DNA from 4 places in the Paraburkholderia megapolitana genome. Region 3 is predicted to be linked to each of the others. Evidence: predicted binding sites of a transcription regulator. Region 3 holds the regulator's gene; each other region holds the start of a gene.

Region 1 (4,188 bases), 200 kb from region 3:
TGCGCGGCGCGTCGCGTTTGCCCCGACTGCGGTACTCGCACCGAAGCTCGCGCGGCTCCTCGCGTTGCGCGCGCGCATGGGCGTGCGCAATTCGACGCATACGCTCGTGAAAATTCTCCAGCCGTTTGCACCCGTCGGCTTGCGGCTCGTCAACTACACGCACCCGCCCTACCGCGAAAGTCTCACGCAGTTGTTCAGCACGCACCTGGATGCCGCCGCGGGCGGCGCGCTGCTCGCGCGCGGCACGGAAGGCGAAGCGGTCGCGGATACGCGTCGCCAGGTGCAGGTGGACTGGTTACACGACGGAGTCTGCGAAACGCTGCTGGTGGCCGAGCGTTCGTCGCCCGACGCGCCTGCTGTGGCGCTCCCCGAAGCACGCGACGCCGCGACGACGGCTGGGTGGATCGATGCGGTACTGCGCGGCGACGCGCCGGTGCCCGATGCGATTGCGCGGCAGGTGGGCGTGATCGTCGAGATTGCGGGTAAGAGAACGGAGTAGGCGCCAGCAGCGCGAGGGGTCCAAGGCTCAGCCAGGCATCATTCGATCGCACACCGCGTTGCCTGCCAGGCGACGAGCCGCCACTGCCCGCCTTCCTGCGTATGGATCGCGGTGTACGCGATCGGAAACAGCAGCGCGCCGTTATTCGCTTCCATCTCGATCAGCGCGCGGCCAGTCACGACGCAGGTGTCGCCGACCGGCAGAACGTCCTGCGACTGGATCTCGATCTGCCGGTAGCGTCGGCGGCCCGCGGTGATCGCGTCGATGAACTGCCGCTTGGTCTCGCGCTTGCCGTTCGTGTGCACGTAGCTCACGCCGTCCGAAAGCAGCGAGTCGAGCAAAGGCCCGTCGCCGTCGACCATCGCCCGAAAGCGGTCGCGTTCAAGTTCGCGAATCGCCTCGATCATTTTTGCCGCCATTGCTCAGCCCCTTTACACCGACTTGAGCCTGCACGCGGCCGCGGTCGTCAGAAGTTATATTGCAAATATAGCTGGCTGAAATTTATACCAGGATTGGGCTCTTTGATACCGCCGTTCGATACGTGCTGAAACCGGTAGCCCGCCTGATACTGCTGATGATTGCCGAACTGCGCGCCCACACCGACCATATCGGCGAACTGGAACGCCGACCCGAGGTTGTAGCGACGGGAGATCGTGGGGCTCGTCAGCAGCCGGATGCCCGAGCCCGCTTCGAAGAATGGGCGGATGGTCCCCGAACCCTTGATGAAGCGAAATACCGGCGTGAAGCCGAATTCGCCGATGTTCTCGTGGACGTTGCCTTCGTCGGTGTGCCACCACGCCGCGTGCGCCTCCGCCACCACCGTGAAATGCCAGTCGCCGATATACCACCAGGTCAGACCGGGGTCCCACACCCCGCCCAGGTCGAGCTTATGGACATGATGGTCGGCGGTGCCGCCGGCGATCTGAATGCCGAACTGATTGCCGGATTGATCGGCGCACGCCGCGCCGGATGCTGCCAATAGACCGCCAAGCAAGGTAATTTTGAGTGCCAGTGCGTGCGCCGCATCGTTCTTCTTCTTCATCGAACACCTCTAAATGCCCGGTCGAACTCGAAATCGTCGAGTGGAAGGAAGCCGTTATCCTGAAGCAGGCCATAAGTAAGAGATCATCTGAGGAATGCCAAATCTGGCAAATAGCTACCTCAAATTCCGAAAAAATCGCTCTTTCTACAAGGCTGGCCGTGCTCCGCGGGTAGATCCTACGCCCATCGCGCGAATGCTGCAGTGAGGGTACAAGAGGGGTATAATGCTATTAGAATATGAATTCCAATAGGCGGAATGGAACCTTGAAGACCCCACACACTCTAAGTGTTAGCACTCCGTTATTGAGAGTGCTAACATCCCGCGTGGAGTCGTATTCGGACTACGCTTTTTTGCTGATTTCAAAGGAGTTTCCTACGTGAGCAACGCAATGACCCTTCCGAGTACTCTGAGCCCGTCGTCGGCTAAGGCCGCTCCGGCAGGTGCACTGGCGCTCGCGCAATCTTCGCTGCTGCCCGGCCAGCTGGGCAACATCGACGCCTACATCCAGGCCGTGAACCGGATCCCGATGCTGACGCCAGCAGAAGAACGCCAGTTCGCCACGGAGTTCCGGGAACAAAACAATCTGGATTCCGCCCGTCGTATGGTGCTGTCGCACTTGCGGCTCGTCGTGTCGATCGCGCGCAATTATCTTGGCTACGGCTTGCCGCATGCCGACCTGATCCAGGAAGGCAACATCGGCCTGATGAAGGCCGTGAAGCGCTTCGATCCGACGCAGAACGTACGGCTGGTGTCGTACGCCATGCACTGGATCAAGGCGGAGATTCACGAGTACATCCTGCGCAACTGGCGCACGGTGAAGGTCGCCACCACGAAGGCGCAGCGCAAGCTGTTCTTCAACCTGCGCAGCCACAAGCAGGGGTTGCAGGCGTTCACGCCGGAAGAGATCGAAGGTCTCGCGAAAGAACTGAACGTGAAGCGCGAAGAAGTCGCCGAGATGGAAACGCGCCTGTCGGGTGGCGACATCGCACTGGAAGGCCAGATCGAAGACGGTGAAGAGTCGTACGCGCCGATCGCCTACCTCGCCGATTCGCACAACGAGCCGACCGCCGTGCTGGCCGCGCGTCAGCGCGACAAGCTGCAGAGCGACGGCATCGCCGCCGCGCTCGACTCGCTCGACGCCCGTAGCCGCCGCATCATCGAAGCACGCTGGCTGCACGTCGAGGACGACGGCTCGGGTGGCTCGACGCTGCACGATCTTGCCGCCGAATTCGGTGTTTCCGCCGAGCGCATTCGCCAGATCGAAGCCAGTGCGATGAAGAAGATGCGTGGTGCGCTGAACGAATATGCGTAACGACGCATAGCGCATGAAAATGGTCTGGCGCCGCAAGGTGCCGAGTCGGAGCCCTGCCCTCGAAAGACGGCAGGGCTTTTTTCTGCGCACGTTGATTGCACTGGGTGAGTACGCGTGGCTACGCATAACGTATGGCCACGGTCTGGCGCCGCAGGGTGCTGAACCGAAGCCTCGCCCTCGAAAGGCGGCGCGGCTCTTTTTGCGTACGTCAATTGAACTGAGCTGCCGACGCAGCAGACTTCACCAGTACCCGTATTGCACAATCTCAGCCGACAAAAAAACGCTGCCTCGCAAAGGGCAGCGCTTTTTCGTATCGCCGCGATTCACGCATCGTGCGCAAACCGCTTGAGCCTCTAATCACTATCGCGTCATGCAGGCAACGGTGTTGCACCGCTCGCGCCATCCACAGCAGGCAGCCGCGCCGTCAGTTGCTGCGCGTAGCGCTGCGCCGCGTCGCCGACAACGATGTGGAACGTATCCGCCGATACCCACGCCACATCGAGCGCCGCAAGCCGCTGCCGATCCACCGACGACGGATCGCGCACCACGATCCGCAGCCGCGTAGCAGCCACCGCATCAAGCGACACGATATTCGTCGCGCCGCCGAACACCGCCAGCCAGCGTGTCGGGTCGGGATCGAGCGGGCCGCTGCCGGCTGCTTGCGCCACCGGTGCAACGGCAGCACGCGTCGCGGTCGCGGCCGCTGCCGCCGCGGTGCTCGCCGGCTGCGCACCGAGGTCCGCCGCACCACCACCTTGAGCAAGCGTCGCCCGAATCTCGTCGGCAATGATGTCCGCTTCCGGCCCGATGATCACCTGCACGCTGTTACCGCCGCGCTTCAGCACGCCACGCGCACCGATCGTCTTCAACTCGGGCTCAGACACGTGCGCCGGGTCGACCACCGACAGACGCAGCCGCGTCGTACACGCATCGACGAGCGTCAGATTAGCCGCGCCACCGAGCGCGGCGATGTAGCGCGCCGCACGCGGCACGCTCGCCCCCGCGGTCGGTGCAACGTAACCACCGGTCGTGAACGAATCGACCTGTGCTTCGGCCGATGCCGGCTCACGCCCCGGCGTCGCCATGTTGAACTTGCGGATAAAGAAGCGGAACAGGCCGTAGTACACCACCGCATACACGATGCCGATCGGAATCGCGAGCCAGCCCTTCGTCGACAGGCCGTAGTTCAGCACGTAGTCGATCGCACCCGCCGAGAACGTGAAGCCGAGCTTGATGCCAAGCGCCGAACAGATCGCCATCGACAGCCCGGTCAATACCGCATGGATCACGTACAGCACCGGTGCGAGGAACATGAAGCTGAACTCGATCGGCTCG
Region 2 (4,188 bases), 380 kb from region 3:
GTCACGCTCGACAACGAAGAAGCCAAGATTGTGGTTGGCCAGAATGTGCCGATCACCACCGGGTCGTATTCGAATCTCACCAGCGGTAGCACAGCCTCGGCGTTCAACACGGTCGATCGCGTGGACGTCGGCCTGACGCTCGATATCAAACCGCAGATCACCGACGGCGGGATCCTCAAGTTGCAGCTTGCTACTGAAGACTCGTCGGTTGTGAGCGGCACGACCGATCCGACGTCCAATCCGAACGGTCCGACGTTCAACAAGCGTTCGATCCAGTCGACGGTGCTTGCCGACGATGGCGAGATCATCGTGCTCGGTGGCCTGATGCAGGACAGCTACGCGGTCAGCAACAGCAAGGTTCCGTTGCTGGGCGATATTCCGTGGGTCGGCCAGCTGTTCCGCTCGGAATCGAAGACCCGCTCGAAGACCAATCTGCTGGTGTTCCTGCGTCCTGTGATCATCAACGACAGCGCGACTGCGCGGGCGGTGACGCAGAACCGTTACGACTACATCCAGGGTGTGCAGGGCGCGTACAAGTCGGACAACAACCTGATCAAGGACAAGGACGATCCGGTCGTTCCGCCGATGCCGCTCGGTCCTGCCGAGGGCGGCTCGCCCGCAATGAATCTGTTCAATCTGGATCAGATGCGTCGTCAGCAGATGGCGCCCAAGGCGGCGGCTCCTGCACCTGCTTCGGCGAGCGGCGTCGGTTCGAAGATCGAATCGCCGGGAGATCATCCTTGACTGGTCTGCTAACCGTGTAGTCATGCCCGCAAGCAAGATAAAGGAAACGCCCCGTGGACGATCGATCAGGTGAAGTGCTGGCAGTAATGTGGGGTTACCTCGCTCTCGCGAAGGCGCTCGACTGCAATGGAGTCTTGCCCGTTTCAGAGCTGGTGAAACATCTGGAGACGGGGTACGGCTATGGCGTGGCGACCCAGCAGATTGCGCAAACCACCGAAGTCGACTCGCTTATCGAAGCGCTGCGGCAGATTGGCGATGCGCTTCATAAAGCGGGGAGCACGTAGCGACGCGCGATCATCGAATTGGGCGAGCGACGGAGCTCACGTGAAACCTTGGAGCAAGGACGCAGCGCGGCCAGCGTCGCCTCCTTGCTCCCGTGCTGTGAAAGTCCGCTTGTGCAGGGCTCAGTTCGGATGGGCGTTCGCGGCTTCTGTTGCTTTCTTGAGTTCGTCGCTAGCCTCGACAAGCAGCGCACGTGCCTTTCCGGCGTGTCCGCCGAGGTCCCATTCATTGGCCTTCTGTGCATCGTTGATTCGCGTGCTCGCCTCTGCGACCAGACCCTGCGCGACACGCAGGTTGGGGTGTCTGTCGCCGGTACTCTTCGGTGCGGTTTGGGCAAACGTCGAGAAACTGCACAAGGTCGCTGCGAGAACCGCGGTACTCAGAACGAAGCGCTTCATATGATTTTCTCCTTTGGGGGCACATGCTAGGCGGGCGGCGATGTACTGCCATTCCCGGGGGTATGCCGGAGAGCCGTGAGGCTGCTTACCGTGCTCCTTTCTAACGAAACCGGGTCTCTGAGCGTTGACGCGGAATGGTATGCGTTCCAGATAGGCGCGCGAACCAGATAAGGTCAGATCGATCTGCACTGCGAAATAGTGAACCTGCCGATGGCGTGACCATGATTCAAGCCCCCGCCCGCTAATGTGCCGTCAGGCCGCTATCGATAGCCCCAGAAACATGACGGCACCGCACCATCGAAGCTGCTATCCGCCGAAGGGCCCGGTCAGATTTGCCGTTTTTTCGCTGACTAGGGGATTTCCCTGGTCATAGGGCGTTCTTCAGATAGGGGCAGCGCGCGCGAGGGGCCGGTGTCGGCTCCAGTGAGTGACGTCGGGTAGGGATAGGATGAGATTATCCTGCTGTTTATAAAGGATATTTAATTGAATTCCTGCTGTTTCGCTACGGTGCAGGGTGCAATTTCAAGCGAGCGAAATCCAAAGTAACGCGATTCTCGCCACCCCAACTTCACCCACTTCTTGAATTTGTCATCCCTCGTCCATATAATTGGCACTCACCGCACGAGAGTGCTAACAACATCGCCGGTTGGCCCGCCAGCCGGGTTTTCTCAGCGTTCTTCAGTCTCAATCAAGAGAGGAGTGTGTATGAACCTTCGTCCTTTGCACGATCGCGTGATCGTCAAGCGTCTGGATCAGGAAACGAAAACCGCCTCGGGCATCGTGATCCCCGAAGCTGCAGCAGAAAAGCCGGATCAAGGCGAAATCCTGGCCGTCGGCCCGGGCAAGCGTGACGATAAGGGCGCACAGATCGCGCTCGACGTGAAGGTCGGTGACCGCGTCCTGTTCGGCAAGTACGCTGGCCAGACCGTCAAGGTCGATGGCAACGAACTGCTCGTGATGCGCGAAGAAGACATCATGGCTGTGGTGCAGAAGTAAGTTTCGCGCCCGGTTATTTTCAAGAATTCAAGGAGTTAGAAGATGGCAGCTAAAGACGTCGTATTCGGTGATTCCGCCCGTGCCAAGATGGTTGAAGGCGTGAACATCCTCGCCAACGCTGTGAAGGTCACGCTCGGTCCCAAGGGCCGCAATGTCGTGCTCGAGCGCAGCTTCGGCGGCCCGACGATCACGAAGGACGGTGTGTCGGTCGCGAAGGAAATCGAGCTGAAGGACAAGCTCCAGAACATGGGCGCGCAAATGGTCAAGGAAGTGGCTTCCAAGACCAGCGACAACGCCGGCGACGGTACGACGACCGCAACGGTCCTCGCACAATCCATCGTTCGCGAAGGCATGAAGTACGTTGCATCGGGCATGAACCCGATGGACCTGAAGCGCGGCATCGACAAGGCTGTGAACGCAGCGATCGAAGAACTGCGCAAGATCAGCAAGCCCTGCACGACCAACAAGGAAATCGCCCAGGTCGGCGCGATCTCGGCAAACAGCGACACGTCGATCGGCGATCGCATTGCTGAAGCCATGGACAAGGTCGGCAAGGAAGGCGTCATCACCGTCGAAGACGGCAAGTCGCTGCAAGACGAGCTGGACGTTGTCGAAGGGATGCAATTCGACCGCGGCTACCTGTCGCCGTACTTCATCAACAACCCGGACAAGCAAGTTGCTGTGCTCGAAAACCCGTTCGTGCTGCTGCACGACAAGAAGGTTTCGAACATTCGCGACCTCCTCCCGGTCCTCGAGCAAGTCGCCAAGGCTGGCCGTCCGCTGCTGATCATCGCTGAAGATGTCGAAGGCGAAGCGCTGGCTACGCTGGTTGTGAACAACATCCGCGGCATTCTGAAGACCGTTGCTGTCAAGGCTCCGGGCTTCGGCGATCGTCGTAAGGCCATGCTGGAAGACATCGCGATCCTGACCGGCGGTCAAGTCATCGCTGAAGAAACCGGCCTGACGCTCGAAAAGGCAACGCTGGCCGAACTGGGTCAAGCGAAGCGTATCGAAGTGGGCAAGGAAAACACGACGATCATCGACGGCGCTGGCGAAGGCGCGAACATCGAAGCGCGCGTGAAGCAAGTGCGTACGCAGATCGAAGAAGCGACGTCGGACTACGACCGTGAAAAGCTGCAAGAGCGCGTGGCCAAGCTGGCCGGCGGCGTGGCAGTGATCAAGGTCGGCGCTGCGACCGAGATGGAAATGAAGGAAAAGAAGGCACGTGTCGAAGACGCACTGCACGCAACCCGCGCAGCTGTTGAAGAAGGCATCGTGGCTGGCGGCGGTGTGGCACTGATCCGCGCGCGTTCGGCAATCGCCGGCATCAAGGGCGACAACGCCGATCAAGACGCAGGTATCAAGATCGTGCTGCGCGCGATGGAAGAGCCGCTGCGTCAGATCGTCACGAACGGCGGCGAAGAAGCCAGCGTCGTGGTGGCAGCAGTTGCAGCAGGCAAGGGCAACTACGGCTACAACGCTGCAACCGGCGAGTACGTCGATCTGGTCGATGCAGGCGTGGTCGATCCGACGAAGGTAACGCGCACGGCGCTGCAAAACGCCGCTTCGGTAGCTGGCCTGCTGCTGACGACCGACGCAGCTGTCTGCGAACTGCCGAAGGAAGATGCACCGATGCCTGGTGGTGGCGGCATGGGTGGCATGGGCGGTATGGGCATGGACATGTAATTTCGGCTTCTGCCGGATTGCATGTGGGAGACGCGCCGCGAGGCGTGTCCCCCAAACGAAAAACCCGCAAGCGATTGCGGGT
Region 3 (4,188 bases):
GCGGCGACGATGACGAAGTCGCGTATCGAGAGATGGCGAAGCATGGAGGTGGTCTGGTTGGCAGGCGGTGACGGGCGAGGCGAGCGTTCAGTTCTCAGCTCAGTTTTCAGGATCGTCTTCGTGCGACGGGTACTCGTTCCAGTGCAGCTTCTTGCGCAGCGTCGCGAAATAGCTATACCCGACCGGATGCAGGAACGGCACCGTATGGCGCGAGCGGCGCACCTCGATCGTATCGTTCAGCTCAAGCGCGGTGAACGACTGCATATCGAAGTTCACATTCACGTCGCGGCCCGAGATGATCTGGATGCCGACCTTCGAGTCGTCCGGCAACACGATCGGCCGGTTGGACAGCGCATGCGGCGCGATCGGCACGAGCACGAGGCCCTGCAACTGGGGATGCAGGATCGGTCCCGCCGACGACAGCGCATACGCAGTCGAGCCGGTCGGCGTCGCGACGATCAGACCGTCGGAGCGCTGGTTCGACATGAAGCGCCCATCCACCGAGACGCGCAGTTCCGCCATCCCCGAGAAGCCGCTGCGATTCACGACAACGTCGTTGAACGCGAGCGCGTGATAGATCGGTTCGCCGGCGCGCATGATGCGCGCTTCGAGCAGCGTGCGTTCTTCGCGCTCGAAGCTGCCCGCGAGCATCTGCGGGACGGCCTCGTACATGTCGGAAATCGGGATGTCGGTGATGAAGCCGAGCCGGCCGTGGTTGATGCCGATCAGCGGGGTACGGTAGGGCGCCAGTTGCCGACCGATGCCGAGCATCGTGCCGTCGCCACCGAGCACGACCGCGACGTCCGCGCGCGCGCCGATCTCGGCAAGCCGCAGCGCGGGGTGGCCGGACGCGCCGATCTCGGCGGCTGTGTCCGCTTCGAACACGACCTCGAAGCCACGCTTCTCGATGCAGGCGGCGAGCTTCGTCAGCGGCTCGCCGATGCCGGGCGTGTTGCTGCGCCCTATGAGCGCGACGGTCTTGAACTGGGTGGTAACTTGCATGCCGGCATTACACCATAGGTAGGTGTCGAAAAGAACCGTGGCCAATCCTGGCGGCGCGCCGGGACCGAAAGCGGGCTTGCATGGACAGGATTGTCGTTAGAATGGTGAAGCGCCGATGACAGGACCGCATCGGGCGCGCGGCGGCACCTCTGCCATGCAACTGCTGACGGGCGACAAAGCCGGCTGGGATAGATGGCGACATCCCGGTCATATCGTTTGTAGCGCCATTGAGCTAAAATTTTTCGTCATGCTAGATCCCCGCGCACAAACCCTCCTCAAAACGCTGATCGAGCGTTACATCGCCGAAGGTCAGCCGGTCGGCTCACGCACGCTGTCGCGTTACTCCGGGCTGGAACTGAGCCCCGCGACGATCCGCAACGTGATGTCCGACCTCGAGGAACTGGGACTCGTAATCAGCCCGCATACGTCGGCGGGCCGGATTCCAACGCCGCGCGGCTACCGGCTCTTCGTCGACACGATGCTGACCATGGAGTCCGCCGCCGACGAAGAAGCCGTTACCCGCACTGTCAAGACCACGCTCCAGGCCGGCGAGCCGCAAAAGATCGTCGCGGCCGCGGCCAGCGTGTTGTCCAGCCTGTCGCAGTTTGCCGGCGTCGTGCTGACGCCGCGCCGCAGTCACGTGTTCAAGCAGATCGAATTCATGCGTCTGTCGGACAAGCGCATCCTGCTCATCATCGTGACGCCCGAAGGCGATGTGCAGAACCGCATCATGGCGACGCAGCGCGATTTCTCGCTGTCCGAGCTGACCGAAGCGTCCAACTACATCAACGCGCATTTCGCCGGTCTCTCCTTCGACGAGGTGCGCCGCCGCCTGCGCGAAGAGATCGATGCGCTGCGCGGCGACATGACGACGCTGATGCACGCTGCGGTCACCGCGAGCACCGACGACACCGATACCGGCGAAACCGTGCTGATTTCCGGCGAGCGCAACCTGCTCGAAGTGGCCGACCTGTCGTCCGACATGGCGCGGCTGCGCAAGCTGTTCGATATATTCGACCAAAAGACCAGCCTCCTTCAGTTGCTCGATGTTTCGAGTCACGCGCAGGGCGTGCAGATTTTCATCGGTGGCGAATCGAACCTCGTGCCGATCGAGGAAATGAGCGTCGTCACTGCGCCGTATGAGGTGAATGGCACGATCGTCGGCACGCTCGGTGTGATCGGGCCGACGCGCATGGCCTACAGCCGCGTGATCCCGATCGTCGACATCACCGCGCGGCTGCTCTCGCTGACGCTCAGCCAGCAGTAGGGCGGTTTCCGCAGTCTTCCCTTGCAATGGTGGATGATGCCGCGCCGGCTTCCGCGCCACCAATCGGCCGGATGGCCAACGGGCGCGGTAAGCGCGGCGGTTGCGGGTTGGTCCGGCGAGCCGCGCCGCTATAATGGCCGCTTTCGCCTCTCACTCCGCGCCCCGCGCGCCGACCCGTTGCCTATGCGTTTCGATCTCGAGCGGCCTTCGCAGCCTGCCGCGGCACATCGCGTCGGCGTGCTGCTGATCAATCTCGGCACCCCCGATGCGCCCACGCCCCGCGCGGTGCGGCGCTACCTCGCGCAGTTTCTGTCCGATCCGCGTGTCGTCGAGATTCCCGCCGTGCTGTGGCAGATCATCCTGCGTCTGCTGATCTTGCCGTTTCGTGGCGTTTCGTCGGCGAAGAAATACGCGGCGGTCTGGATGCCGGAGGGCTCGCCGCTGCGCGTGCACACCGAGAAGCAGGTCGACGCGTTGCGTCAGTTGCTGCAGGCGAACGGCTATACGACGATCGTCGAGTACGCGATGCGCTACGGCACGCCGGGCATTCCGGCGATGCTGAACCAGTTGAAGCTTGCCGGCGCCGAACGCGTGCTGCTGATGCCGATGTATCCGCAGTATTCGTCGTCGACGACCGCTACTGCCTTCGATGACGCGTTCGCAGCGTTGCGACGCATGCGCAACCAGCCCGAGATCCGTACCGTGCGCCAGTACGCGGATCATCCCGCGTACATCGCGGCGCTCGCGGCCCAGGTGCAGCATTACTGGCACGCGCACGGCCGCCCGGATTTCGCTGCCGGCGACAAGCTGATCCTCAGTTTCCACGGTGTGCCCAAACGCACGCTCGATCTCGGCGATCCGTACCACGAGCAATGCCAGCAAACCGGCGCGCTGCTGATGCAGGCGCTCGAGCTGAGCTCGGTCGAATGCCGGGTGACCTTCCAGTCGCGCTTCGGCAAGGCCGAATGGCTGCAGCCATATACCGCGCCGACGCTGAAGGAACTGGGTGCGGCGGGCGTGCGGCGGGCGGACGTGTTCTGTCCGGGCTTCACCGCCGATTGCCTCGAAACCATCGAGGAAATCGGCATCGAAGTTCGCGACGAGTTTGTGCACGCGGGCGGCAAGGAGTTTCACCGCATTCCCTGCGTCAATACGGCGCCGGCGTGGATCGCGGCGCTTGGCGAAATCGTGGCGATCAATCTGCAGGGCTGGCCGGTGCAGGCGCCGCACACCCACGGCGCGGCGGCGGCATGAGCGCTGCCGTTGCGTCGCCGGGCTGGACAACAGGCCCGGCACCTGAATTTCGCAGCGCCTCGCCGGCAGGTGCCGCTGCGACCAGGAGCAACCGATGAACTACCGCATTTCAACCGACGCAGGCGCACGCCTGCGGATCGACAAGTGGCTATGGGCGGCGCGCTTCTTCAAGACGCGTTCGCTCGCGGCCACGGCGGTCGAGAAAGGACAGGTGAGGATTGGCGGCGCGACGGTCAAGCCGGCCAGAGACGTGCGCGTCGGCGATCTGGTTGAGATCGAGATCGAACGGATGGTGTGGCAGGTGGAGGTGCTGGGCCTGTGCGACGTGCGCGGGCCGGCCAGCGTAGCCCAGACGCTCTACGCGGAAACCGCGGACAGCAAGGCGAAACGGCAGCAGGAGCTGGAACGCCGCAAGACGTACCGGGAGCCGGCAGAGGCGTTGCAGGGCCGGCCGACGAAACGCGACCGGCGCATTATCGACAGACTTTCAGGTGGGGATTGAACAGCTTTTCCATCGTCGCGTGCACGCCGCCATATTCGGTCGTGCTCTCGTTGACGGCCCCGGACATGCAGATGGTCGTGGTCCCCGCGATGAGTACCAAGGCGACCGCCGATATTGCAAAGGTCAGTTTCACGGTACCCCCTGAACACAGGATGGAAACAGG
Region 4 (4,188 bases), on a different replicon from region 3:
ACGACACCGGTCGATACATCACATACGCGCTTTCGGAGTTTCGTTTCTCAGGAAGCGACCGCGGCACGCACATTCGTTGGGAATATTCGTTCAGTCCGAAGGGGTTGCCCGACGGCTGGTTCATTTCACGATTCGTTCACGAGGACTTTCGGCAGTTCATGGAAGCGACGTTGACCGGGCTAGCACCAGAGCGACGGCACTAGCCCGGTTCTTTGCTTCAGTCTAGTAGTCGAAGCCTGGACCACCCGCACCAGGACCACCAGACGCCGCCGCAGGGGCAGCATCTTTCGGCGCCTCATACACAGTGGCGTCGGTCGTCAGCAGCAAACTCGCAATTGATGCCGCGTTTTGCAACGCCGTGCGCGTGACCTTGGTCGGATCGAGCACACCCGATTCCACCAGATCGCCGTACTCACCCGTTGCCGCGTTGTAGCCGAAATTACCGCTGCCTTCCGCGACCTTCGCGACGACGACGCTCGCTTCCTCGCCCGCATTCGTGACGATCTGCCGCAGCGGTTCTTCGAGCGCGCGACGCACGATGTTGATACCCGCATCCTGATCCCGGTTCGCTCCGGTCAACCCCGCGATTGCCTGCTTGACGCGGATCAATGCGACACCGCCGCCCGCCACGATGCCTTCCTCGACAGCCGCACGCGTCGCATGCAGCGCATCGTCGACGCGATCCTTCTTTTCTTTCACTTCGATTTCGGTGGCACCGCCCACCTTGATCACGGCGACACCGCCGGCCAGTTTCGCGACACGTTCCTGCAGTTTCTCGCGGTCGTAGTCGGAGGTCGCTTCGTTGATCTGCACGCGGATCTGCTTCACGCGCGCTTCGATGCTCGCTTTGTCGCCGGCGCCGTCGATCACGATCGTATTTTCCTTGGCGACTTCGATGCGCTTCGCCTGACCCAGTTCGGCCAGCGTCGCCTTTTCGAGCGTGAGGCCGGTTTCTTCGGCGATCACCTGGCCGCCGGTCAGGATCGCAATGTCTTCGAGCAACGCCTTGCGACGGTCGCCGAAACCCGGTGCTTTCACAGCGACCGTCTTCAGGATGCCGCGAATATTGTTCACGACGAGCGTTGCAAGCGCTTCGCCTTCGACGTCTTCCGCGATGATCAGGAGCGGCCGTCCCGCTTTCGCGACCTGTTCGAGCACCGGCAGCAGGTCGCGGATGTTCGAAATCTTCTTGTCGTGCAGCAGGATGTACGGTGTGTCGAGCACCGCGACCTGGCGGTCCTGGTTATTGATGAAATACGGCGACAGGTAGCCGCGATCGAACTGCAACCCTTCGACCACATCGAGCTCGTCGGCGAGCGTCTTGCCGTCTTCGACGGTGATCACGCCTTCCTTGCCGACGCGGTCGATCGCTTCGGCGATGCGCTGGCCGATCGATTCCTCGCCGTTCGCCGAGATCGTCGCGACCTGGGCGATTTCCTTGCTGGTGGTGGTCGGCTTGCTGATCTTCTTCAGCTCTTCGATGCCCGCGGCGACAGCCTTGTCGATACCGCGTTTCAGGTCGAGCGGATTCAGCCCGGCTGCAACGTACTTCTGGCCTTCACGGACGATCGCCTGCGCGAGCACCGTTGCCGTCGTCGTGCCGTCGCCGGCGGTGTCGCTGGTCTTCGACGCGACTTCCTTCACGAGCTGCGCGCCGATGTTCTGCAGGCGGTCGGCAAGCTCGATCTCCTTCGCCACCGATACACCGTCCTTCGTCACGACCGGCGCACCGAAGCTGCGTTCGATCACGACGTTGCGACCTTTCGGCCCGAGCGTCACTTTCACTGCATTCGCGAGCAGATTCACACCTTCGACGAGTTTGGTGCGCGCGTTGTCGCTGAAAACGATTTCCTTGGCTGCCATGTTCCGATTCCTTTGTGTATGAGGCGAAGCGATCAGCGCGCGTTCACGACAGCGACGATGTCGTCTTCGCGCAGCACCAGCAGTTCGTTGCCGTCGACCTTGACAGCCTGACCCGCGTACTTGCCGAACAGCACGCGCTCGCCGACTTTCAGATCGGGCTCGATGCGTTTGCCGTCGTTGTCGCGCTTGCCCGGGCCGACTGCGAGGACTTCGCCCTGGTCGGGTTTTTCTGCGGCGCTGTCGGGAATCACGATGCCCGACGCGGTTTTGGTTTCCTGATCGAGGCGCTTGACGATCACGCGATCGTGTAACGGACGTAGGCTCATCTGCTTTCCTGTATCGATGAATTGGCACTCTTCGCTGGCGAGTGCTGACCGAAGCCCGAGTATAGAAACGTGCCGTCGTGTACTCCAATAACGGATTCGCACAACCTTATCGGTGTATGGCATTTGCACGCGGTTCTGTCATGGCGGACGGCGGCATGCCTTGGCTGCGTCGTGTAAAAACCCTTCTGCCATGCGGGTCCTGCCAGTTTTTTGCGTCTGGCGTATGGTGAGCGTTCCGTTTGATCGCCGAATCGAACTTGTCCAACATCGTGACCCCACATCATGACCCGCTCCCGTCAATTGCATCTCGGCGCGTTCATGCGCCCCGTCAGTCTTCATACCGGCGCATGGCGCTTTCCGGGCGCCGCGCCCGATGCGAACTTCAACTTCGCGCTGATCAAACGTTTCGCGCAGCGGCTCGAAGCCGCGCGCTTCGACGCGTTCTTCATGGCCGATCACCTCGCGGTGCTCAACATGCCGATCGATACGTTAAAGCGCAGTCATACGGTTACGTCGTTCGAGCCGATGACGCTGCTGTCCGCGCTCGCCGCAGTCACCGAGCGCCTCGGCCTGATCGCGACGTCGTCGACGACCTTCGACGAGCCGTATCACGTCGCGCGGCGTTTCGCGTCGCTCGATCATCTGAGCGGTGGCCGCGCCGGCTGGAATCTCGTGACCACATCGAACCCGGAGGCCGCGCGCAACTTCGGTCTCGACGAGCACGTCGAGCACGGTGAGCGCTACCACCGGGCGCGCGAGTTCTATGATGTCGTGACCGGCCTGTGGGACAGCTGGGCCGACGATGCTTTTGTGCGCGACGTCGAGCGCGGCGTGTATTTCGAGCCGGAGAAACTGCACGTGCTCGATCACAAGGGCGAGCATCTGTCGGTGCGCGGCCCGCTGAATATCGCGCGGCCGGTGCAGGGTTGGCCGGTGGTCGTGCAGGCGGGGTCGTCGGAGGCGGGGAGGCAACTGGCCGCCGAAACCGCCGACGCAGTTTTCACCGCGCAACCGAATCTCGCCGAGGGCAAGCGCTTCTATGCCGATGTGAAGGCGCGCCTCGAACCGCTTGGCCGCGCGCGCGATCATCTGAAGATCCTGCCGGGCGCGTTCGTGGTGGTCGGTTCGTCGCTCGACGAAGCGCAGCACAAGCGCGCCGAGCTCGACCGCTATGTGCACTACGACAGCGGCATCGCGTCGCTGTCGATCGCGCTCGGTCACGACGTATCGCATCTCGATCCGGACGGCCCGCTGCCCGAGATTCCAGAGAGCAACGCGAGCCGCAGTGCGCGCCAGCGCGTGGTCGACTGGGCACGCGAAGAAGGACTGACCGTGCGCCAGCTCGCGCAACGGATCGGTGGCTATTCGGGGCTGGAGATGGTCGGTACGCCGGTATCGATTGCGGATCAGATGGAGCAGTGGCTGGTGGAAGAGGGCTCGGATGGCTTCAATGTGATGTTTCCGTTTCTGCCTGGCGGTCTCGACGATTTCGTCGATCAGGTGGTGCCGGAACTACAGCGGCGCGGCATTTTCCGTCGCGAGTATGAAGGCTCGACGTTGCGCGAACATCTCGGGCTGCCGCGACCGGCGAACCGCTTTTTCGCGGCGTAACGTCATGCGTCGGAGCGGAATCGATAGCAGAAAAAACTCGAAGCCGGACGTTGACCGCTGCGTTCGGCGCCACGCATGATGCAACACCCGCTGTACGCGTGAAACACCCCATTCTTCAGGAGCATCCGATGAACGCCGTGGTCTCTCCGCCGTTTTCCGCATCTGAATCTACCTTGCAAGCGCAGTCGATCGAGGTCTCGCCGCTGTCCGCGCATATTGGCGCGGAAATTCACGGTGTCGATCTGACGAAGCCGCTATCCCTGCAGCAGATCGCGGAGATCCGCGCTGCGCTGCTCGCGTGGCGCGTGGTGTTCTTTCGCGAGCAGTTTCTGACCCACGAGCAGCACGTTGCGTTCTCCGCGCAGTTCGGCGAGCTGACAGTGGGTCA

What was found. Region 3 encodes HrcA, which represses chaperone genes, less so after heat shock. Its sites were predicted from a motif close to TTAGCACTCNNNNNNNNNGAGTGCTAA; they were not measured.
Region 1: rpoH (RNA polymerase sigma factor RpoH) is a predicted target of HrcA. The motif match lies at 1,830-1,856, and genes of this name have one in related genera.
Region 2: groES (co-chaperone GroES) is a predicted target of HrcA. The motif match lies at 2,032-2,058, and genes of this name have one in related genera.
Region 4: FNZ07_RS12335 (co-chaperone GroES) is a predicted target of HrcA. The motif match lies at 2,211-2,237, and genes of this name have one in related genera.

The regions. Positions count from the first base shown of each region.
Region 1 is NZ_CP041745.1:451,312-455,499, reverse strand. Features, by position in the region: gene ybiB (DNA-binding protein YbiB) at 1-499, shown strand, start outside; gene FNZ07_RS15415 (nuclear transport factor 2 family protein) at 538-918, opposite strand; gene FNZ07_RS15410 (acyloxyacyl hydrolase) at 966-1,541, opposite strand; gene rpoH (RNA polymerase sigma factor RpoH) at 1,918-2,853, shown strand; gene nagE (N-acetylglucosamine-specific PTS transporter subunit IIBC) at 3,222-4,188, opposite strand, start outside.
Region 2 is NZ_CP041745.1:1,037,612-1,041,799, forward strand. Features, by position in the region: gene gspD (type II secretion system secretin GspD) at 1-744, shown strand, start outside; gene FNZ07_RS18035 (hypothetical protein) at 798-1,028, shown strand; gene FNZ07_RS18040 (hypothetical protein) at 1,149-1,424, opposite strand; gene groES (co-chaperone GroES) at 2,130-2,420, shown strand; gene groL (chaperonin GroEL) at 2,463-4,106, shown strand.
Region 3 is NZ_CP041745.1:655,372-659,559, forward strand. Features, by position in the region: gene recN (DNA repair protein RecN) at 1-44, opposite strand, end outside; gene FNZ07_RS16340 (NAD kinase) at 100-1,002, opposite strand; gene hrcA (heat-inducible transcriptional repressor HrcA) at 1,250-2,269, shown strand; gene hemH (ferrochelatase) at 2,453-3,523, shown strand; gene FNZ07_RS16355 (RNA-binding S4 domain-containing protein) at 3,618-4,025, shown strand.
Region 4 is NZ_CP041743.1:2,924,907-2,929,094, reverse strand. Features, by position in the region: gene FNZ07_RS12345 (SRPBCC family protein) at 1-203, shown strand, start outside; gene groL (chaperonin GroEL) at 223-1,863, opposite strand; gene FNZ07_RS12335 (co-chaperone GroES) at 1,896-2,189, opposite strand; gene FNZ07_RS12330 (LLM class flavin-dependent oxidoreductase) at 2,472-3,800, shown strand; gene FNZ07_RS12325 (TauD/TfdA dioxygenase family protein) at 3,929-4,188, shown strand, end outside.